Leisingera sp. NJS204: one gene and its partner. The protein of the gene in region 1 interacts with the protein of each later gene in a pairwise test. Links are inferred from orthologs where the notes say so. Each region holds a gene or a part of one and is shown in the gene's direction. Other genes may lie near its edges. The genes, in order: ETW24_RS04075 and ETW24_RS11405.

The links.
Region 2: the proteins of ETW24_RS04075 (region 1) and ETW24_RS11405 interact in binary tests that used the Escherichia coli proteins (3 or more experiments, as listed by UniProt). The link is inferred for Leisingera sp. NJS204 from one-to-one orthologs.

The regions. Positions count from the first base shown.
Region 1 is NZ_CP035417.1:794,583-806,486, reverse strand. Bases 685-4,236 are described here. They hold ETW24_RS04075 (2-oxoglutarate dehydrogenase E1 component), read left to right. Parts: upstream 685-1,084; coding sequence 1,085-4,036; downstream 4,037-4,236. Other genes in these bases: odhB (2-oxoglutarate dehydrogenase complex dihydrolipoyllysine-residue succinyltransferase), read left to right, coding at 4,049-4,236; ETW24_RS04080 (DUF805 domain-containing protein), read left to right, coding at 685-1,088. Also shown: sucD (succinate--CoA ligase subunit alpha), read left to right, coding at 1-517; more of ETW24_RS04080, read left to right, coding at 627-684; more of odhB, read left to right, coding at 4,237-5,566; ETW24_RS04065 (hypothetical protein), read left to right, coding at 5,724-6,023; ETW24_RS04060 (MAPEG family protein), read left to right, coding at 6,020-6,412; ETW24_RS04055 (hypothetical protein), read left to right, coding at 6,578-6,847; lpdA (dihydrolipoyl dehydrogenase), read left to right, coding at 6,918-8,309; ETW24_RS04045 (EthD family reductase), read left to right, coding at 8,429-8,737; ETW24_RS04040 (lysophospholipid acyltransferase family protein), read right to left, coding at 8,838-9,587; ETW24_RS04035 (cell division protein FtsX), read right to left, coding at 9,584-10,483; ETW24_RS04030 (cell division ATP-binding protein FtsE), read right to left, coding at 10,480-11,157; ETW24_RS04025 (zinc-ribbon domain-containing protein), read left to right, coding at 11,375-11,904. UniProt on the Escherichia coli protein: E1 component of the 2-oxoglutarate dehydrogenase (OGDH) complex which catalyzes the decarboxylation of 2-oxoglutarate, the first step in the conversion of 2-oxoglutarate to succinyl-CoA and CO(2).
Region 2 is NZ_CP035417.1:2,326,647-2,337,979, forward strand. What follows is about bases 3,121-6,101. They hold ETW24_RS11405 (ABC-F family ATP-binding cassette domain-containing protein), read left to right. Parts: upstream 3,121-3,671; coding sequence 3,672-5,531; downstream 5,532-6,101. Other genes in these bases: ndk (nucleoside-diphosphate kinase), read right to left, coding at 3,121-3,400; ETW24_RS11410 (MarC family protein), read left to right, coding at 5,528-6,101. In the rest of the region: ETW24_RS11375 (response regulator), read left to right, coding at 1-417; ETW24_RS11380 (cytochrome P450), read right to left, coding at 454-1,683; ETW24_RS11385 (TfoX/Sxy family protein), read left to right, coding at 1,847-2,176; ETW24_RS11390 (YqaE/Pmp3 family membrane protein), read left to right, coding at 2,246-2,416; ETW24_RS11395 (DUF4112 domain-containing protein), read left to right, coding at 2,409-2,924; more of ndk, read right to left, coding at 2,978-3,120; more of ETW24_RS11410, read left to right, coding at 6,102-6,148; ETW24_RS11415 (retropepsin-like aspartic protease family protein), read left to right, coding at 6,193-6,774; ETW24_RS11420 (CHAP domain-containing protein), read right to left, coding at 6,881-7,432; ETW24_RS11425 (DNA polymerase III subunit chi), read right to left, coding at 7,592-8,050; ETW24_RS11430 (leucyl aminopeptidase), read right to left, coding at 8,057-9,532; LPS export ABC transporter permease LptF, read left to right, coding at 9,729-10,847; LPS export ABC transporter permease LptG, read left to right, coding at 10,844-11,333. UniProt on the Escherichia coli protein: Genetic data indicate it may be involved in ribosome assembly or function.

The DNA.
Region 1 (11,904 bases):
CTGTCCCGGTGTGATCACCCCGGACGCCTGCAAGATCGGTATCATGCCCGGCCATATCCACCGCCGCGGTTCGGTTGGTGTTGTGTCGCGCTCCGGCACCCTGACCTATGAGGCGGTGAAGCAGACCACCGACGTCGGGCTTGGCCAGTCGACCTGTGTGGGCATCGGCGGCGACCCGATCAAGGGCACCGAGCATATCGACGTGCTGGAATGGTTCCTGGCCGATGACGAAACCGAAAGCATCATCATGATCGGCGAAATCGGCGGCTCTGCCGAGGAAGAGGCCGCCCAGTTCCTGGCTGACGAAGCCAAGAAGGGCCGCTCCAAGCCGGTTGCAGGTTTCATCGCCGGCCGCACCGCCCCTCCGGGCCGCCGCATGGGCCACGCGGGCGCGATTGTCGCCGGCGGCAAAGGCGGTGCTGACGACAAGATCGAAGCGATGAAATCCGCAGGCATCGTCGTTGCCGAAAGCCCGGCGGGCCTGGGTGAAGCGGTTCTGAAAGCGATCGGCAAGTAAGTCAAAGAAACTGGATTTGCCGCGCTAGCTTTGTTTTGAGCGAGCGCGGCAAACTCGCAAGAAAAGGTATGGTGCAGCAATGGGCTTTTGGGCCTCAGTCAAAACTTGCATGGGCAATTATGCACAATTCGGCGGGCGCGCAGCCCGAAGCGAGTTTTGGTTTTTTGTTTTGGTTTTGGCACTTGTCCAGTTCGTTGGATTGAATCTGACTACGGATCAGCCCGAAGGCAGTTTCAAAATTCACTTTGGGGTCTATTTCTACCTCGGACACCAATACCCCTGGTTCTTTAGTCTTTTTACTGGATTGTTCGCCATACCGTTTTTCGCTGCACTTTCGCGGCGTCTGCACGATGTAGGCATAACAGCCAGTACAATATTTGTTGTGCCATTTGCACTCTTCGCAATCCTGATGTTCGCACTGAAAGCTCTACCCAATCTGCAGCAGCTCCAAAGTGGAATAGGTTTCGCAGCCGCAATGATCCCGCTCGTTTTGTTCCTTTTCTTTACCTCAAAGAAATCCCAGCCAGGTGAGAACAAATACGGTCCCAACCCGCACGAGGCACCCCAATGACCGAACAAAGCCCTAACGACCTCTTCCGCGCCTCCTCTTTCATGCAGGGGCACAATGCGGAGTATCTGGAGCAGCTCTATGCCCAATACGCCAATGACCCCAACGCGGTGGATGCCGCCTGGGCCGAGTTCTTCCGCCAGATGGGCGATGCAGAACTGGACGTAAAGGCTGAGGCTGCAGGCCCGTCCTGGGCGCGCAACGACTGGCCGCCGGCGCTGGATGATGATCTCACCGGCGCGCTGACCGGCGAATGGCCGACCCCGGCCGAGACCAAGGGCGCAGGCAAGAAGATCAGGGAAAAGGCCTCCGCCAAGGGCGTCGAGGTCACCGACGATCAGGTGCAGCGCGCGGTGCTGGACTCGATCCGGGCGCTGATGCTGATCCGTGCCTACCGGATCCGGGGCCATCTGGCAGCGGACCTGGATCCGCTGGGCATGCGTGCCGCCTCTGCCCACCCGGAGCTGGACCCCAAGACCTACGGCTTTACTGACGGCGACATGGACCGGCCGATCTTCATCGACAATGTACTGGGGCTGCAGGTTGCCACCATGCGGCAAATTGTCGACATCGTGAAGCGCACCTACTGCGGCACCTTTGCGCTGCAGTACATGCACATCTCCGACCCCGAGCAATCCGCCTGGCTGAAAGAGCGGATCGAGGGCTACAACAAGGAAATCACCTTTACCCGCGAAGGCCGTAAGGCGATCCTCAACAAGATGGTCGAGGCCGAAGGGTTCGAGAAATTCCTGCACGTCAAATACACCGGCACCAAGCGGTTCGGCCTGGACGGCGGCGAGAGCCTCATTCCGGCGATGGAACAGATCATCAAACGCGGCGGTGCGCTGGGGGTGTGCGACATCGTGATCGGCATGCCGCACCGCGGCCGTCTGTCGGTTCTGGCCAATGTGATGCAGAAACCTTACCGCGCCATCTTCAACGAATTCCAGGGCGGCAGCTTTAAGCCCGAAGACGTGGATGGCTCCGGCGATGTGAAATACCACCTTGGCGCGTCGTCCGACCGCGCGTTCGATGGCAACAATGTGCATCTCAGCCTGACCGCCAACCCCTCGCACCTTGAGGCGGTGAACCCGGTGGTGATCGGCAAGGTCCGTGCCAAGCAGGACCAGCTGGGTGACAAGGACCGCAGCAAGGTGCTGCCGATCCTGCTGCATGGCGACGCGGCTTTTGCCGGCCAGGGCGTGGTGGCGGAGTGCTTTGCGCTGTCGGGCCTGCGCGGCCACAAGGCCGGCGGCACCATGCATATCGTGGTGAACAACCAGATCGGTTTCACCACTGCGCCGCATTTTTCACGTTCCTCCCCCTATCCCACCGACAATGCGCTGGTGGTTGAGGCGCCGATTTTCCACGTCAACGGCGACGACCCGGAGGCGGTGGTCCATGCCGCCCGCGTTGCCACCGAATTCCGCCAGAAGTTCCATAAGGATGTGGTGCTCGATATCTTCTGCTACCGCCGGTTCGGTCACAACGAAGGCGACGAGCCGATGTTCACCAACCCGTTGATGTACAAGAAGATCAAGGGCCACAAAACCACGCTGACGCTCTACACCGACCGGCTGGTCAAGGATGGCCTGATCCCCGAAGGCGAGATCGAGGACATGAAGGCCGCCTTCCAGGCGCATCTGAACGAAGAGTTTGAGACCGGCAAGAACTACAAGCCCAACAAGGCTGATTGGCTGGACGGGCGCTGGTCGCATCTGGATAAGAAAGACGCCGACTACCAGCGCGGCCGCACCGCGATCGCTCCGGAAACCCTGTCAGAGATCGGCGCCTCGCTCAGCCGGGTGCCCGACGGCTTCCCGATGCACCGCACCGTGGGCCGTTTCCTGGATGCCCGCGGCAAGATGTTTGAAACCGGCCAGGGCTTTGACTGGGCGACGGGCGAGGCGCTGGCATTCGGCTCGCTGCTGCTGGAGGGCTACCCGGTGCGCCTGGCGGGCCAGGACGCCACCCGCGGCACCTTCTCGCAGCGCCATTCCGGCATCGTCAACCAGGAGACCGAGGAGCGTTACTATCCGCTCAACAACATCCGCGCGGGCCAGTCGCAATACGACGTGATCGACTCGGCCCTGTCAGAATATGCGGTGCTTGGCTTTGAATACGGCTACTCATTGGCGGAACCCAACGCGCTGACCCTGTGGGAAGCCCAGTTCGGCGATTTTGCCAACGGCGCGCAGATCATGTTCGACCAGTTCATTTCCTCGGGCGAGAGCAAATGGCTGCGGATGTCGGGCCTCGTGTGCCTGCTGCCGCACGGGTTCGAGGGCCAGGGCCCTGAGCATTCCTCCGCCCGGCTTGAACGCTTCCTGCAGATGTGCGGCCAGGACAACTGGATTGTGGCCAACTGCACCACGCCTGCAAACTATTTCCACATCCTGCGCCGCCAGCTGCACCGCACCTTCCGCAAGCCGCTGATCATGATGACTCCGAAATCCCTGCTGCGCCACAAGCTGGCGGTCAGCAAGGCGGAAGAGTTCACCACCGGTTCCAGCTTCCACCGGGTGCTATGGGATGATGCCCAGCACGGCAACTCCGACACCCGGCTGGTGGCGGATGACAAGATCAAGCGCGTCGTCATGTGCTCGGGCAAGGTCTATTACGACCTGCTCGAAGAACGCGATGCCCGTGGCATCGACGATGTTTATCTGATGCGGGTCGAGCAGTTCTATCCGTTCCCGGCCATTTCCATGGTGAAGGAGCTGGAACGCTTCAAACAGGCGGAAATGGTCTGGTGCCAGGAAGAGCCCAAGAACCAGGGCGCCTGGAGCTTCATTGAACCCAACATCGAATGGGTGCTGACCCGCATCAAGGCCAAGCACACCCGGCCGGTCTATACAGGCCGCGCCACCTCGGCCTCGCCCGCAACCGGTCTGGCCAGCCAGCACAAAGCACAACAAGCAGCCCTCGTGAACGAAGCGCTGAGCATCTGAGGATAAAGAGACATGACAACCGAAGTCCGCGTACCCACCCTGGGCGAATCCGTGACCGAGGCCACCGTGGCCACCTGGTTCAAGAAACCCGGCGACACCGTCAATGCCGATGAAATGCTCTGCGAGCTGGAGACTGACAAGGTGACGGTCGAAGTGCCCTCGCCTGCCGCAGGCACCCTGGGCGAGATCGTCGCCGGTGAAGGCCAGACTGTCGGCGTCGACGCTCTGCTGGCCACCCTGTCCGAGGCCAATGGTGCTGCCGCTGCCCCTGCAGCACCGGCTCCTGCTGCTGCGCCCTCCGGCGGCGATAGCGCACCGGTGCCGGTCATGGTTCCCGCGCTTGGCGAGTCAGTCTCCGAGGCCACCGTTTCGTCCTGGTTCAAAAAGGTGGGCGACACCGTCACGCAGGACGAAATGCTGTGCGAACTGGAAACCGACAAGGTGTCGGTAGAAGTGCCCGCCCCGGCTGCCGGCGTGCTGACCGAGATCATCGCCGCAGAGGGCGCCACCGTCCAGGCTGCCGCACAGCTGGGCGTGATCGCTGGCGGCGCAACCGGATCTTCCGCGGCCCCTTCCGCACCTGCCGCCGCCCAGAACCCGGCTGCTGCCACCGCGTCGGCGTCCAAGGATATTGCCAACGCCCCGTCGGCGGAAAAGGCGATGGCCGAGGCAGGCCTCAATGCGTCGCAAGTCAGCGGCAGCGGCCGTGACGGGCGCATCATGAAGGAAGACGTTGCTGCCGCCGTGGCCGCCGCCAAGACCGCACCGCCTGCCGCTCCGGCAGCCCCGGCACCGGCCCAGGTGCGCGGCCCGGTCACCGCAGATGATGCCGCGCGCGAAGAGCGGGTAAAGATGACCCGCCTGCGTCAGACCATCGCAAAGCGCCTGAAGGACAGCCAGAACACCGCTGCCATGCTGACCACCTACAACGAGGTCGACATGACCGAGGTGATGGCCCTGCGCAATGAGTACAAGGACCTGTTCCTGAAGAAGCACGGCGTGAAACTGGGCTTCATGTCCTTCTTCACCAAGGCCTGCTGCCATGCGCTGAAAGAAGTGCCCGAGGTCAATGCCGAGATCGACGGCACCGACATCGTCTATAAAAACTTCGTACACATGGGTGTTGCCGCAGGCACTCCGACCGGCCTGGTTGTGCCGGTGATCCGCGATGCTGACGCGATGTCCTTTGCCGCGATCGAGAAAGCGATTGCCGAAAAAGGCGCCCGCGCCCGCGACGGCAAGCTGTCGATGGCCGAGATGCAGGGCGGCACCTTCACCATCTCCAACGGCGGCGTCTACGGCTCGTTGATGTCCTCGCCGATCCTGAACCCGCCGCAGTCCGGCATCCTGGGCATGCACAAGATCCAGGACCGCCCGATGGCGATAAACGGCAAGGTGGAAATCCGCCCGATGATGTATCTGGCGCTGAGCTATGACCACCGCATCGTCGACGGCAAAGGCGCCGTGACCTTCCTGGTCCGCGTCAAGGAAGCGCTGGAAGACCCGCGCCGTTTGCTGATGGATCTGTAATCCATTGAGGGGAAAGCCTAGCCAGCCCTACAAAATCAGCGCGCCCAAAATTGGTGAAAGACCCAGCTATTGGGCGCGCTGGTGCGGGATAAAGTGCCCCGATTGCGGGCGCATTCAGTCAACGCTGGCTATGATGCGGACCAACCCTTGGAGGGGTGTGAACAAGACCGATTTTCACCTTTGCGGAACCTGCGGCACACACCTCTTTCTGACCGGAAAATCCCGCCATTGGAGTTTCTTCCTAGTAGTCGTACCCATATTTTTCTCTGTAATGGTGCTCACCTCAATCGCATTTAACTGGTTGGGTTGGGTGACAGCTGAGGGGCCGAACAAAGGCGAACCAACATTTGGTGCCGGGCTTTTGATGGGAATAGCTATTTTCAGCATCATAAGTGCTGTCAATGGACGCCGGGAAGAAGTCAAGAGTGTCAAACTTGAATGCAGTTCAACCCAATGACCCTCCCGCTCTGGGGCCTTGTCTGCCTCTCGATCCTCGGCCTGATCCACGTGAGCTTCGACAGCTTCCTGCTGAAGCTCTCGGTCGGCAACGCCTGGACCGCAGGCCCGCGCGACACATCCGTCTCCCGCAGCGCGCTGGCGGGCCGGGCGCGGCGCGCCTTCACCAATTTCCTGGAAACCGCACCGATCTTCATCAGCTTGGCGCTGGTCGCGGAACTGGCCAGCCTGCAAGGCGCCCTGATCACCGGCGGGATATACACCTATCTCGGGGGCCGCGCCCTCTACCTGCCCGCCTACCTCAGCGGCGTGCCCTATCTGCGCACCGCAATCTGGCTCATCGCCACCAGCGGCCTTGCTGCGATGCTCGCGGGGGTGCTCCTCGCATGACCATTCATCTTTCCCAAAATACTCAAATTGGCTCCGCCCAAGCCGGGCCCAGCGCCGCAATTCTGCGGAAACTGCGGCAGCACCCGCCTTTCTTGAGTGGCATCAAAGCGCTCCCTTGCCAAAGCAGTGCACTCTGCCTGCAGAACGGATAAAGGAGTAACCCCAATGGCAACCCATGTTCTCTGGCAGGCCGATGTGGCCGATTTCACCGCTTGGCTGACCGTTTTCCGGCAGGACAAGGCCAACCGCCAGGCCGCAGGCATCACCGACATGAACGTATGGAGCGATCCGGACCGCACAAACCACGCCGTGGCGCTGTTCGCGATCACCGATCCGGAGAAGGCCCGTGCTTTTTTCGGATCGGAAGAGCTCGCTATGCACCTAGAACGCGACGGGGTCACCAATATCTCGATCAAGATGTTGACCCCCGTCTGATCCTAAGACCACTATCCCCTAATGCGTGTTCCGCCAAACGGAACCGGGGAGAACAGAGGAAAACCAACCCATGTCCCAATATGACGTCATCGTAATCGGCGCCGGCCCCGGCGGCTATGTCTGCGCCATCCGCTGCGCCCAGCTGGGACTGAAGACAGCTGTGGTCGAGGCCCGGGAAACCCTCGGCGGCACCTGCCTGAACGTGGGCTGCATTCCGTCCAAGGCGCTGCTGCACTCGACCCACCTGCTGCATGAGGCAGAGCACAATTTTGCCCATATGGGCCTCAAGGGCAAATCGCCGTCGGTCGATTGGGACCAGATGAAGACCTACAAGGATGAGGTCATCACCCAGAACACCGGCGGCATCGAGTTCCTGTTCAAGAAGAACAAGATCGATTGGATCAAGGGCTGGGCCTCAATCCCTGCGGCGGGCAAGGTGCAGGTCGGCGACGACGTGCATGAGGCAAAGAACATCGTGATCGCCTCCGGCTCGGTCCCCGCCTCCATTCCGGGCGTCGAGATCGACGAGAAGATCGTGGTCTCCTCCACAGGCGCGCTGGAGCTGCCGAAGATCCCCAAGAAGCTGGCCGTCATTGGCGCAGGTGTGATCGGGCTGGAGTTGGGCTCGGTCTATGCCCGTCTGGGATCTGAGGTGACCGTGGTCGAATACATGGATGCGGTCTGTCCGGGGATGGACAAGGACGTGCAGCGCAGCTTCAAGCGGATCCTTGAAAAGCAGGGGCTGAATATCATCCTGGGCGCTGCGGTGCAGGGGGTGGAGACCACCAAGACCAAGGCCAAGGTCAAATACCAGCCCAAGAAAGGCGGCGATGAGGTGACCCTGGACGCCGATGTGGTGCTGGTTGCCACCGGGCGCAAGCCCTACAGCGATGGCTTGGGGCTGGACGCGCTGGGTGTCAAAATGACCGAACGCGGCCAGATCGCCACGGACAATCACTGGCGCACCAATGTGCCCGGCGTCTATGCCATCGGCGACGTGATCGAAGGCCCGATGCTGGCGCACAAGGCCGAGGATGAGGGCATGGCAGTTGCCAGTGTTATTGCAGACAAGCATGGCCATGTGAATTACGGCGTCATTCCGGGTGTCGTCTACACCACGCCGGAAGTGGCCACCGTGGGCGCCACCGAGGACGCGCTGAAGGCAGAGGGCAAGAAGGTTAAGACCGGTAAATTCATGTTCATGGGCAATGCGCGGGCCAAGGCCGTCGGCCAGGCCGAGGGCGGCTTTGTCAAGATCATCGCCGACAAGGAAACCGACCGCATCCTGGGGGCTGCGATCATCGGTCCGGCCGCGGGCGACATGATCCATGAGCTGTGTGTGGCGATGGAATTCGGCGCCTCCGCCGAAGATGTGGCGCTGACCTGTCACGCGCATCCGACTTATTCCGAAGCGGTGCGCGAGGCTGCCCTGGCCTGCGGCGACGGGCCGATTCACAGCTAAACCTGGCGAGTCACCGAACATAACAAGGCGCAGCTCACCGCAGCTGCCCTTTTTCGATTGGCACGGCTGGCGATCCGCTCTTTACTGAGCCTCGATTTCACCCCGCAGGAGACACCGCTATGGCCGTTTCTTTACAAGTCATCTACCCCGTCAGTGACGGAAAAACATTCGACTATGCCTATTACGCTGACACCCACATGAAGGTTGTGGACCAGCACCTCGGGCCGCATCTGCAGTCAATTGTGGTGACGAGGGGGCTGGCGGGCGGACCGGATGTCCCGCCGCCGTTTTTTGCTATCGCCACGATGACCTTTGCCGATCAGGCGGCCATGGATACCGCGATGCAGGCAGCAGGGCCGGCTCTGGACGACATTGCGAACTTTACGGACGTCCAGCCGCAGGTTCTGATAGGCGAAGTCCTGCGCTGATGCAGCCCGCCCGGCACCCGCCGGGCAAAAAAATCTTCAAAGAATTTTGCCAAGAAAATTCGAATTTTCTTGGCCCCGGCGGGAGTCCCGCTCCGGCTGGTCAGGCCCGTTGCTCAGCCGTGCCCGGGTCAAACCCGGCTTCCCGCATCAGATCATCCGACCGGCTTTCTACCCGCATTTCCAGCTGCGCCATAAAATCGTCGCGGCTGCTCCCCGGTTGCATCGGTTCCAGGAACTCCACCACTGCAAGGCCAGGCTTGCGGTAAATACCCTTGCGCGGCCAGAACACGCCGACATTGGTGGCGGCCGGCACGCAGGGCTGGCTCAGCCCCTCATACAGCACTGCAGTACCTATCTTGTAAGGCTTGCGGGCACCGGGGGCCACGCGGGTGCCTTGGGAATAGATGATCAGCTGGCCCGGCTCGCGGCTTTGCGCGGCGACATCCTTGACCATCTTGGCAATGGCCGACCCGCGCCGGCCGCGGTTGACTGGCACACAGCCCAGACGCTTGGCATAAACACCGATCACCGGGGTCCACATCAATTCGCGCTTCATGATGAAGCGGGCCGAGGGTACAGCATTGAAGATGATCAGGATATCCAGGAAACTTTGATGTTTGGCGGCGACAATCACTTCCCCAGAGGGCACCTGGCCACGGACTTCGGTCTGAATGCCAACCATCCAGCGCGCGGTCCACAGGACCCAGCGCGCATAAGACTTACAGGCCGTGCGCGCACCCTTGGGGGATACTGCGGCCCAAGGAGCAAACAACAGCCCCAGCACCAGCATTGCCAGATACATCTGCAGCAGAAAGACCGCTGAACGCAGCCATTGAACCGGGTTTTTCACGACAGTGCTCCCAAACGTTTGGTGGCGGCACGGGTGGTGGCGGCAAAAGCCACCAGCGCGCCAAGTACCGGGATCACCAGCGGTACCAGCCAGCCCCAGCCCTGAAAGCCGAGACCGGTCAGGAAGCCGCCTTCATCCGAGGCTTCCGGCATCAGCCAGACGCCAATCATGCCAAGGGCCACCCCCGCTGCAGCGCCGCTTAAGGCGCGCAGAGTAAAGCGGCGTATAAAAGCCTGGGCGATATAGCTGTCCAGCGCCCCGACCAGCCGCAGAACCTCGATCACTTGCGCATTTGCGGCAAGGGCCGCATTGGCGGCAAGGGTGATCATTGCCGCCGTTGCGCTGCCGATCAGCAGGATCGACACCCAGGCCAGCCTGCGCAGCGACCGGGCGGCATCGACCAGCGGCGCGCGCCAGCGGGTATGGTCATCCAGAACCGCGCCCGGCACTTCGGCCTGCAGCCGCAGGCGCAGCCCGGCAGCGTCATATCCGGGATCCTCGCTTGTGACTTCGATCAGCTGCGGCAGCGGCAGGCTGCCAACCGGCAGGCTGGAGCCGAACCAGGGCGCCAGCAGCGCCGCCTGCTCCTCTCCCGACAGCGCGCGGGCGGTAGCCACACCCGGTGTCTGGCGCAGGATTTCCAGCGCCGCCTCGGTCTGTGCCGCGCGCTGCTCTGCCGGCGCGTTGATGCGCAGGGTTGCAGCCCGCGCCAGCTCTGAGGCCCATTGGTCTGCCAGCCGCCCGGAGGCCATCGACAGCGCCAGCGCAAAGACAGCAAGAAAGGCCATCGCGGCGGAAACAAAAAGCGTCAGATGGGCGGTAAAGCCGCTTGGCGGCACCACCCGGTTGGCCTGGGTATCGCCCAGGATCAGCTTGCGCAGTTTGCCCTCGGTCATAGGTCCGCCCCCGCCAGCTGCAATTGCCGGTTGGAGATCCGCAGCACCCGGGCCTGCACCTGGTTCTTGGCCGCCCGGATCAGCGACAGATCATGGGTTGCCACCAGAATGGTCTTGCCCATCCGGTTCAGCTCAACCAGCAGCTGCAGCAGCCGCTGCGACATTTCCCAGTCCACGTTACCCGTCGGTTCATCCGCGATAATCACATCCGGCGACAGGATGACTGACCGGGCCAGCGCCGCCCGCTGCCGCTCACCGCCCGACAATTCCGGCGGCAGCGCATGGGCACGTTCGGACAGGCCGACCCAATTCAGCAGCTCGCGCAGGTTGGGTTCCTCATGCGTCAGCTCCCGCCCGGAGACCAGCAGCGGCAGGGCGATATTCTCAATCACCGGCAAATGGTCCAGGAACCGGCAATCCTGGTGCACGACCCCGACGCGGCGGCGCAGATGGGCCATCTGATCGCGGTCCAGCCCCTTTACATCCATATTGAAGGCGCGCACCCGGCCCGAGGTCGGCATCAGCGCGCCATAACACAGTTTCAAGAGCGTCGTCTTGCCTGCGCCGGACGGGCCGGTCAGGAAATGAAAAGAACCTGGCGCCAGCTGCACTGACACCGCATCCAGCAGCTCGCCGCCGCCGTAATTATAGCCCACGTTCTCCAGCTCGATCACCGCTGCCCCCCGATTGCGCCGCAAAAATGGCGCTCCGGTGTTTTGCCCCAAGGGATCAGCAGTTTCAATGGGGCTCTGTTGCCAGGAAACCCCCGCCGCCGCCGCGCCGGGGCAGCAACGGCAATTGACTCTTTCACCGGACCGCCGGCCTGCATATAATCCCTTGAAAAACAACCTGCCGCCTGCTGGCCGGCAGGATGGTGCCGAGGAGAGCATGATGCGCCTGACCTGCCCGAATTGTGCAGCCCAGTACGAAGTTCCCGAGGACGTGATCCCCGACGAAGGCCGGGATGTGCAGTGTTCCAATTGCGGCCAGACCTGGTTTCAGGCGGCAGCGGGGGCTGTTGCAGCACGCACCGCTGGGCAAGACGCGCCGGACACGGGCGCAAACGGCGAAGCACTTTCGCAAGCAGCAGAACACCCTGAGCCGGACATGCCCGGAGACGTCCCAGGCGAAACCCCGGACCAATCCACAGGTGAAATCCCGGACGCCGCCCCTGCACCTGTTCCGGAGCCGCAGGATCCGGCGGAGCCAGCAGCCGGCGCACCGGAGACCCGCGCAGAGGATGATCCGGACGGCCAGCCGGGTGCGCATGAAACGGAGGCCGCGGACGAGGAGCCCGCGGCGGCACCAGCACCGCAACGGACCCGTGCTCTGGATCCTGCCTTGTCCGATATCCTGCGCGAGGAGGCCGAGCGCGAAGCCTCGCTGCGGGCGGCAGAGGGCCACAGCCTGGAAACGCAGCC
Region 2 (11,333 bases), 1.5 Mb from region 1 along the record:
AAGGCGCTGGAGGCCAATGGCGGCAAGGGCGTGGCCATACTGTCCGGCAGCGCGCCCGCCCGCACCGCGCAGGAGGCCCTGGATGCCGGCGCCATCGGCTTCATCCCCAAGACCATGGGCGCGCAGTCACTGCTCAATGCCGTGCGCTTCATGAGCGCGGGAGAGATCTATGTGCCTGTAGATCTGATGCGCGAAGACGCCTCGGCAAAAACCCATCCGCTGGCCGAAAAACTCAGCCCGCGTGAACTGGAAGTGCTGAACGGGTTATGCCGCGGCCTGTCGAACAAGGAAATCGCCCGCGAGCTGGAGCTGCAGGAAGTGACGATCAAACTGCATGTGCGCACGCTTTGCCGCAAGCTGGAGGCCAAAAACCGGACCCAGGCCGCGCTGACCGCCAAGGCGGCCGGGCTGTTCTGAGCCGGCCTGCCTGACAGCGCCCCTGTCGACCCTTATTCACTCCATTTCCGCCGGCAGTGCCGCATAGCCGCGAAAGCGGATTCGCCCGCCCGGCACCCGGCCGGGCAACAGGCGATAGCCCGGGAAACGGTGCAGCAGGCGTTCAATGGCGATCCTCCCCTCCAGCCGCGCCAGCGTCAGCCCGACGCAGACATGCGGCCCGCCGGCAAAGGCCAGATGCCGGTTCGGCGTCCGGTTAACATCAAAGACACCCGGCTTTTCAAACACCTCCGGATCGCGGTTCGCCGCCCCGATCAGCAGATGCAAGTTGGTCCCCGCAGAGACTTTCAGTCCGCCGAATTCCACATCCGCTGTGGTTTCCCGGTTGCCCAGCTGATTGGGCGACCGAAAGCGCAGAACCTCCTCGATGGCAGGTTTGATCAGCTCCGGCTGCTCCAGCAGCCGCTGCTTTTGGTCCGGATGGTCATTCAGCAGCGCCAACCCGTTGCCGATCAGATTGGTGGTGGTCTCGTGACCTGCATTCAGTATAAAGATGCAATTCTGGATCAGCTCAACCTCGCTGAGGGCGCTATCCGCCCCCTCGCCGTTGATCAGCCGTGTCAGCACGTCGGTGTCAATGTCCCCTGGTTTGGCCCGCCGCCGGGCGATCAAATCCTGCAGGTAGGCCTTGAACTCCTCCACCGCCCGGTGCCCTGCGGCCAGCTGATCAGCATTCAGCGCTGGCTCCAGCGCGCCCAGGATGGCCAGCGACCAGTCACGTAGCGGCGCCCGCTCCGCCATCGGCACGTCCAGCAGATTGCCGATAATCTGGATCGGAATGGAGGCGGCAAAATCCTCGATCAGGTCCACATTGGCTGCGCCCGCCATTCTGTCCAGCAAGCGGTCAACCGTCTCAACCAGCCCCGGTTCCATCCTGGCAATTGCCCGCGGCGTCAGCGCCGAGGTCATGATCCTGCGCACCCGCGTATGCAGCGGCGGATCGGAAAACACTAGCGAAGTGGTGTGATGCTCAAACAATGGCGAACCCGCGCCGAATTTTGGCGCAAAAGCTTTCTTCTTGTCCGAGGAAAACAGCGTGGTGTCCCGGTAAACCCTGTCCAGATCGGCATGGCGGCAGACCAGCAGTGACCCATCCGGCTGCGGCAGCACCGGCGCCTCGCGCAGCAAAGCATCGTAAATGGGAAAGGGATCCTCCAGAAAACCCTCAGGCGGGTTCGCCAGATTAAACTCCTCAATATTCACAGATACTTGCTCTCCGCTGCTCATCCGACACCCTCCCGCTGGCCATTCCGGTCAGGGTTTCTGCAGGAAATGCGACTGTCAATCCGCCATTGCGGCAAGAAACCCAGCGTCAGTACGATGCCCCGCAATATACGGCGACGCCCGATTACAGCGTGACAACGGCACCGGGAACAGGTAGAAACAAAACATGAACACACCAATTTCTTCCATCCGAAACCTTGGCCCCGCGTATGAGGAAGCCTGCCACCGGGCCGGCATTTCGTCCGCCGAGGATTTGCGTGCCATCGGCGCTGACGCGGCCTATGCCAAACTTCTGAAAACCGGTACCCGGCCGCATTTCATCGGCTACTACGTGCTGGTGATGGCGCTGCAGGGGCGGCCTTGGAATGATTGCAAAGGCAAGGAAAAAGAAGAGCTTCGCCAGCGCTTTGACGAGATCAAGGCCAGCAGCATTGACACCCATCAAGCAGCATTCGAGGCAACCTTGGACATGATCGGCGTTGTCGCGCGCAAATAGCTGGATGGAACCAAATGGGGTATCCGGGGGTTGGTTCATCAACGGGACATTAACCAAAGGAGATCCTCGATGGACCTGATCCGGATTATTTTTGCAGTCATTCTGCCGCCGCTTGGCGTGTTTCTGCAGGTCGGCCTGGGCAAGCATTTCTGGCTCAACATCCTGCTGACGATCCTCGGCTATATTCCGGGCATCGTGCACGCTGTGTGGATTATCGCGAAGACGCCTGAACATGCCTGACACCGCGCATCACGAAGACCGCCTACAATCATTGCAGCGCCTGGCACACCGCATGGACCGGGCATTCCGCATTCCCTTAATCGGAACGCGGATCGGCTGGGACAGCATTCTGGGTCTCATCCCGGGCGTGGGCGACGCGGTGGCGCTGCTGCCTGCGGGCTATATCCTGCTCTCGGGACACCGCATGGGTGCTTCAAAAGGAACGCTGGCGCGCATGGCCGCCAACATCGGCATTGATGCGCTTGTTGGCACGATCCCGCTGGCCGGCGATCTTTTCGACATTGGCTGGAAGGCCAATACCCGCAACGTCGCCCTGCTGCGCCGCCACTTGGAACAATCAGCCGCGCAGGATGAGCCGTTGGCGAAACGTCTTGCGCGGCGCGGCTTTTCCACCCTGGTTGCGCCCAAGGACTTGGCTGCCTTCAGCCGCTTCGCCACGCGGAAACGGCCCCGCAGACCGCGCAACCGGCAGCACAGCGGGCTTAGAACCGCTTTCTCCAACTCATAAAAAAACCGCGCCAGTCGCCCGGCGCGGCCTTCAGTCATCGCTAAGCCTGCGGCTTAGCCGACCAGCTCGAGGCCGGAGAAGAAATAGGCGATCTCGACAGCGGCGGTTTCCGGTGCGTCGGAACCGTGCACGGAGTTTTCGCCAACCGATTCAGCAAATTCGGCGCGAATGGTGCCGGCCGCGGCGTCCGCCGGGTTGGTGGCGCCCATCACTTCGCGGTTTTTGGCAATGGCGTTTTCGCCTTCCAGAACCTGCGCGACGATCGGAGCGGAGGCCATGAATTCGCACAGTTCGTCGTAGAAGGGACGCTCGGCGTGCACTTTGTAGAACTCGCCTGCCTGGGCTTTGGTCAGGTGAATGCGCTTTTGCGCCACAACGCGCAGGCCGGCTTCTTCGAATTTGGCGTTGATTGCGCCGGTCAGATTGCGGCGGGTTGCGTCGGGCTTGATGATCGAGAAAGTGCGTTCCAGTGCCATGGGGCAGACTCCTGTGCTGAAAAGCCGGACATCATGCCCGGCCCGTTACGAATTGCCGCCCCGATAGCATGGCTCTGTGACAGGATAAAGAGGGGATTACGCAGCTTTGACGCAGCAGCAAGGGCGGCGCGCAGCCCGTTGGCTTTGCCTCCTGAGCCTGCGCCGGTCTTGCCGCGCATCTGCAATAAGCCGGCCACAGCCAGCCACGTCCGGCACCCGCACATGGCCTGCCCCATTGACAAGGGCCAGACAGTACCCCAGTGCAAGGCCCATGTTACGTATCAGCGATATATCCTATGCGGTCGAAGGCCGTCTTTTGTTCGATGGCGCCAGCGCCACGATCCCCACTGGCCACAAGGTTGGATTGGTCGGCCGCAACGGCACCGGCAAAACCACGCTGTTCCGGCTGATCCGCAATGAGCTGTCGCTGGAATCCGGCGCCATTTCACTGCCCAGCAAAGCGCGGATCGGCGGCATTGCCCAGGAAGCGCCATCCTCCAACGTGTCGCTGATCGATACGGTGCTTGCCGCGGACACTGAACGCGCCGAATTGATGGCCGAGTCCGAGACCGCGCAGGATCCCGGACGGATTGCCGAAATTCAAACCCGGCTTTCAGATATCGACGCATGGTCGGCCGAGGCACGTGCCGCTGCCATCCTCAAAGGTCTCGGGTTTGATTTTGCCGCCCAGCAACGCCCTTGCTCCGACTATTCGGGCGGCTGGCGGATGCGGGTGGCCCTGGCTGCGGTGCTGTTTTCACAGCCTGACCTCTTGCTGCTGGACGAACCTACCAACTACCTGGACCTTGAGGGCGCGCTGTGGCTTGAGGCCTATCTGGTCAAATACCCGCACACCGTGATCATCATCAGCCACGACCGCGAGCTGCTGAACCGCTCGGTGAACGGCATTCTGCACCTCGAAGAGCTGGGCCTGACCTATTACTCCGGCAACTATGACCAGTTCGCCCGTCAGCGCGCCGCCAACCGGGCCAATCAGGCCGCACAGGCCAAGAAACAGGACGCCCGCCGCGCCCATCTGCAGGCCTTTGTCGACCGGTTCAAGGCCAAGGCGAGCAAAGCCAAACAGGCGCAAAGCCGGGTCAAGATGCTGGAGAAGATGGAGACCATCCGCGCACCCGAAGACGCCGCGCGCACCGTTTTCACCTTCCCCGAACCCGAGGAGCTGTCGCCGCCGATCATCGCGACCGAGGGCGCCTCGGTCGGCTATGACGGCACCCCGATCCTCAGTCGGCTGGATCTGCGCATTGATCAGGACGACCGTATCGCGCTGCTTGGCAAGAACGGAGAGGGCAAATCCACCCTGTCCAAAATGCTGTCAGGCCGTCTGGATGTGATGGCCGGCAAGATGACCCAGTCCGGCAAGCTGCGGATCGGTTTTTTTGCCCAGCACCAGGTGGATGAGCTGCACATTGACGAAACGCCGCTGCAGCATTTGCAGCGCGAACGCCCGAACGAAGGCCAGGCCCGCCTGCGCGCCCGGCTGGCCGGGTTCGGACTGGGGTCGGATCAGGCTGATACCGAGGTCGGCCGTCTCTCCGGCGGGCAGAAGGCGCGGCTGTCGCTGCTGCTGGCCACCCTGCCCGCTCCGCATCTGCTGATCCTCGATGAACCGACCAACCACCTGGACATCGAAAGCCGCGAGGCGCTGGTCGAAGCGCTGACCGCCTATTCCGGCGCGGTCATTCTGGTCAGCCATGACATGCACCTCCTTAGCCTGGTCGCGGACCGGCTGTGGCTGGTGTCCGGCGGCACAGTGAAACCGTTTGAGGGCGATCTGCCGGCCTACCGCGATCTGCTGCTGACGCGCGACAAACCCGCAGGCAAATCCAAGACCAAGGCCAAGGCCGAAAAACCAAAGCGCCCCAGCCGCGAAGCCATTCAGGCCCTGCGCGCCGAGGTCCGCAAAGGTGAGGCGCGCCTGGAAAAAGTCAGCGAAATGCGCGACAAGCTGGCCAAAAAACTGGCAGACCCTGCTCTTTATGACGATGGACGCAAAGACGAAGCCATTGTCTGGCAGCGCAAATATGCCGAAGTCATGGAAGCCCAGGACCGCGCCGAGGAGCTGTGGCTGAAAGCGGTGGAGAAACTGGAAAAAGCAGAGGCGCAATGATCGACACGGCCTTTCTGATCACCTCATTTGTCACGTTGTTTGTCATCGTTGACCCGATTGGGCTGACACCGATCTTTCTGGCGCTGACACAGGGCATGACGCCCGCACAGCGGCGTGCGATTGCCCTGCGTTCGACCATCACCGCAGCAATTCTGCTTGCGCTGTTTACGGCACTTGGCGAAGCGGTGCTTGGCTTTGCAGGCATTTCCATGGCTGCCTTCCGCATTGCCGGGGGTGTGCTGTTGTTCCTCACTGCGCTTGATATGCTGTTTGAACGCCGCAACAAGCGGCGCGAAGACCGCAGCGAAGAGGATGATTTTGACGACCCGTCCATCTTCCCGCTGGCGATCCCGCTGATTGCAGGCCCCGGCTCCATCGCCACTGTCATCCTGCTGGCGGGGCAGCAGCCTGGCATTGCAGGCTTTGCCATGGTGATGGGCGTGGTGGTCGCAGTGCTGGCGATCCTCTTGGTGATGTGCCTGTTTTCCGGCCTGTTCGAACGCTTGCTGGGCAAGACCGGCATCACCGTTGTGACCCGCCTTCTGGGCATGCTGCTGGCGGCGCTTTCTGTCCAGTTCGTGCTCGACGGACTGCGCGCTTTTGGATTTGCAGGCTAGCATAACGCCCCGGCCCGCCTACATTATATTCAGGAGGTGCGCAGATGGGCGAGTTTGAGATCGGGCGGGTTATCTATCTGGTTGTCCTGCTGGTTGCAGTGGGATCCTGGGTCTTTGTGCAGAACCGCCAATCCATCGGCAAGACACTGCAGATGTTTGCGGTCTGGGGATTTATCTTCCTTGGTGTGATCGCCTCTTACGGGCTGTGGGAGGACATTCGCCAAACCGTGCGCCCGCAGCAAAGCGTGGCGGTGGAGGCCGGACGGGTCGAAGTGCCGCGCGCGCCGGACGGGCATTATTATCTGACCCTTGAGGTGAACGGCGCTGCCGTCCCGTTCCTGGTAGACACCGGCGCCAGCGAAGTCGTGCTGAACGCGCGCGATGCAGAGCGTGCCGGCATTGACACCGGCAGCCTCGCCTATCTCGGCCGCGCCCGCACCGCCAATGGTGAGGTGCGCACAGCCTCGGTCTGGATCGAAGAAATGTCGCTGGGCGGCATCACCGACACGGATGTGCGTGTTTGGGTTAACCAGGGCGAGCTGGAGCAATCCCTTTTGGGCATGGGCTATCTGCAGCGCTGGTCCAGCATCGAAATCCGCAATGGCGCATTGGTGCTGACCCGCTGATCATGCGCCTTGCGGCGCAGGCCTCCGGCAGGGGTATTTCGAACCAGAAAGAAGCCAAGGCACCTTTCTTCCTTTGGCCAAGAGGGGCAGCGCCGCTGCGCTGCGATCACCCTTTGTCCGGAACCGGCAGAATGAAGCCGTTGATCGGATAGACCCGCCCGTAGGCCCCCGGATTGCTTTCCAAGCGAACGGCGGACCAGTCGTTTGCTGCAGACACGTCAATTACCGCCATGCCCAGCGACACCTTGTTGCGGCGCCAGTTGGCGTGATTGATCCGGATCCGGCGCGAATCCTCCACCTTGGAGACCACTGCCACATGGCCCAGCGGATTGGAGCGGGTCGCCCGGAACGCCATCACCGCGCCGGTTTGCGGCTGCTGGCCGCGGCTGAACTGTCCTTTGGCCTGTGCCCACCAGGTTTTGGCATTGCCGAAAATCTCAATCCCGCTGGCATTGCGGGCAAAGGGCACGCACCAGACACGGCTCCCTCTGGATTGCAAAGACTGGACTTCCTGAACCGCGTATTCCAGACGCGCGGCCTCAGCCTCGGCCCGGGCCACCGATCCGCCTTGAATATCACCGCAATTGGCAAGGAACAGCAGCCCAGCCCCAACAATCGGCAGCAGCCGCGCCCGACGGAACGCATGTGATACTTTCATCTGTCCCCCAGTGTCCTGGTCTTTTGTTCTGATCTTTTGACCCGGAGGATTACTGCGGCAGCGCCTTTTGCGCGAGCATTTCCTGCCAAGCTGAAACAAATCTGAAGGATATTGGCAAAATCCCGCCGATACCGCGGGTTAACAGGCCGGTTTCCCGGCCTATTTCTCGGCCTTCTTCTCCCAACGCCCGCCCTCTTCGGACCAGTATTGGGCGGAACAGCCAGCATCTGTCAGTGACTTCCACTGGCTGCGGGCGTGCTGCACAGCTTGCGGATCTGTGCCGTCGAACAGAATACAGACACGGCTCAGCGCCTGCACCTCATCGGCGCTGACTGCGGCGCCCTCCACCGCCATCACACAGTCCGGGGTATTGGCGGCCTCAGGCCCGGCGGTAAGCAGAACCGGCTGCAGCGCGTCGTGGGGGCCGCCCGCCAGGCCATGGGGCAGAAAGCTGTCCTCTGCCCCCAGCCACAGACGGTCATCCAGCCAGGCCATGCGCTCGGGGTCGCGCCCGCGCACCGCAATGCGCCAGCCCGCCCCGCGCGCCTTGTCCAGAAGGACCGGCAAGGTCTCCTCCAGCGGCCTGCGCGTCAGATGATAGAAATAGGCAGCCCCCATGAACGCTTATTCCGCCTCGAACTTATCCGCGACCAGACGGTTCAGCGCCATCACGCCCCAACCGGTGGCGCCTTTGGGCGCATAGTCCGTGTCCGCCTTGACCGAGGCCACACCGGCAATGTCCAGATGGATCCAGGGCATATCGTCCTTGATGAACCGCTGCAGGAACTGCGCTGCGGTGATGGAGCCCGCCGGGCGTCCGCCGATGTTTTTCATATCGGCAATCCGCGATTTCAGTTGTTCGTCATAGGCCTTGCCCAACGGCATCCGCCAGGCGCCTTCATCCTCGGAGCGCGCGGCCTTCAGGAAGGCATTGCACAGATCGTCATCGTTGGAGAATACGCCGGCATTTTCATGCCCGAGGCCAATAATGATCGCGCCGGTCAGGGTCGCCAGATCGATAACACCCGCAGGTTTGAACCGCTCCTGCGCGTACCACAGCACATCACACAGAACCAGACGGCCCTCGGCGTCGGTGTTGATGATCTCAACCGTGTCGCCCTTCATCGACTTCACCACATCGCCCGGACGGGTGGCATTGCCCGAGGGCATGTTTTCCACAAGGCCGACCAGCCCGACCACATTGGCCTGGGCTTTGCGCAGCGCCAAGGCCTTCATCGTGCCGGCTACAACGCCCGCGCCGCCCATGTCCATGGTCATGTCTTCCATGCCGCCCGCAGGCTTCAGCGAGATGCCGCCGGTATCAAACACCACGCCCTTGCCGACCAGCGCCAGCGGGGCTGCGTCCTTGGCGCCGCCTTTCCAGTGCATCACCGCCACTTTGGAGGGGCTGTCAGAACCTTGGCCAACACACAACAGCGTGCGCATGCCCAGCTTTTCCAGGTCCGCCTCTTCCAGGACCTCAACCTCAAGGCCGATCTCACTCATTTCTTCGATGCGGCGGGCGAATTCGGTGGTGGTCAGCACATTGGCAGGCTCATTGACCAGATCCCGGGTCATGTGAACGCCTTCGGCCACCGCCAGCAACGGTGCGCAGGCGGTCTCCAGATCGGACGGCATCTTGGAAGCGATCACCACCTCGCCTTCAGGCTTGTCTTCGGCGGGGGTCTTATGGTCATCAAAGCCATAGTCGCGCAGCGCCAGCCCCATGGTGAGGTCAGCAGCCTTGTTCATGCTGCCGGCCATCACCGTCAGCCGCTTGCCCGCTGCCGCCTTGGCCAGTTTTGCACCCGCTTGGCGTGCCTCTACCGGAGTCAGCTTGCGCGGCAGAACCAGCACATCCAGTGCCTCGGCCTGCATGCCTGCGGGCCAGCGGAGCGACACCACATCCCCCGCCTTGGCCTTCTTGAAGCCATCCGATTCGATCAGCCGGGCAATTGCGCCCTTGCTCAGCCGGTTGGCGGTGCGCGCGGCCTGATCCATGCTGCCCTCGGGCGTGACCATCACCGCCACACGGCCGGTCATTTCCGGCAGCGCCTTGGGGTCGTATTCGGCAAATCGGATCGGGGTAAGGCTGCTCATTCTCGCGCGCTCCTGCTGGTTTCATATGGTTCTTGGCATAAGAGGTATCCTGCGCAGGGGCGCTTGGCCAGACCCGGCTTTGCGCCCGCTGCGGCCGCGATCTGCCGCCGAATGAGGCGCCTTGCGAGAATGCAGTTTTCCCCGCCCGGCAAATCCACTAATGTCGCGCAAAATCACAATGGTCTGGGGGGATCGGGTGTCACGCTACGACAGATACGTGCTGTCACAATATCTGCTCTTCTTCGGCTTTTTTGCGCTGATTCTGGTGGCCGTGTTCTGGGTCAACCGGGCTGTCGTGCTGTTTGACCGGCTGATCGGCAACGGGCAGTCTGCTTTGGTATTCCTTGAGTTCACCGCGCTCACCCTGCCGAACCTCATCCGCATGGTGCTGCCGATTGCCGCCTTTGGCGCCTCGGTTTGGGTCACCAACCGGCTGAACAGCGAAAGCGAGCTGACAGTGCTGCGCGCCACCGGCACCAGCCCCTGGCAGATGGCGCGGCCGGCCCTCGCATTCGGCGTCATCACGGCACTGATGATGTCGGCGCTGACCCACTATCTGCTGCCGGCGTCGATCAGCCAGTTGGAAGTCCGTGAAAGCGAAGTCTCCCGCAACATCACCGCCAAGCTGCTGAGCGAGGGCGATTTCCTGCACCCGGCAGACGGTGTTACCTTCTATATCCGCCAGATCGACCCGGACGGCACCCTGCACGACGTCTTCCTGTCTGACCGCCGCGACCCGGCGACCACGGTGACCTATACCGGCGCCCGCGCCTTTCTGGTACGCGACGAAGGCAGCGCGCATCTGATCATGGTAGAAGGCATGGCGCAGCGGCTGGACAATCAGACGCAACGGCTTTCGACCACGTTCTTCTCGGATTTTTCGTATGATATCAGCGCACTGGCCCGGAAGTCTGAAAACCAGTCGCGCAACATCCGTGCGATCCCAAGCCTGGAGCTGATGACAAGCACCCAGGCCATCACCCGCAGCGATGGCTACTCCGCAGGCGCCCAGGCCGAGGAACTGCACCTGCGCTTTGCCCGTGCCCTGGTCTGTGTGGCCGTCGCCCTGATCGGGTTTTCCGCGCTGATGCTAGGAACATTCTCGCGGTTCGGCGTGTGGCGGCAAGCTTTCCTCGCCTTTGTTGTACTGATCTTTGTCGAGGGCTTGCGCGGAGTTGTCTCGGAGCCGGTTTTGCAAAACCCCAGCCTGTGGCCGCTGATTTACCTGCCGACCTTGCTGGGGCTTTTGGTGGCGCTGATCTTCCTGATTTTGTCAGTCCGGCCCAAACGGACCCGGGCGGAGGCGCCCGCATGAAGCTTGATCTCTATTATGCGCGCCGCTTTCTGCAGTGGTTCCTGGTGATTGTTGCGGTGCTGATGACACTGGTGGTGCTGATCGACCTGAACGAACAGGTCCGCCGGTTTGAGGCGATCGACCTCAGCCTGCCGCAATTGCTTGGCCTGACCCTGCTGAACGTTCCGGCCGCCCTCAGCGAGTTCCTGCCGCTGATCATGATCCTGTCGACCATCGTGCTGTTTGTCGGCCTTGCCCGCAGCAGCGAGCTGGTGGTGACCCGCGCCATCGGCCGGTCCGGCATCCGCGCGCTGGCGGCACCGGTGCTGGTGGCCGCGGCAATCGGCGCCTTGGCGGTCACCATGCTCAACCCGATCGCCTCGGCCACCGCCAACCGCTATCAGGACCTGGCCGAGACCTATCACAACGGCGGGCCGTCGGCGCTGTCGCTGTCCGGCGAAGGCCTGTGGCTGCGCCAGGGCGGCGCCAGGGGCCAGTCGGTCATCC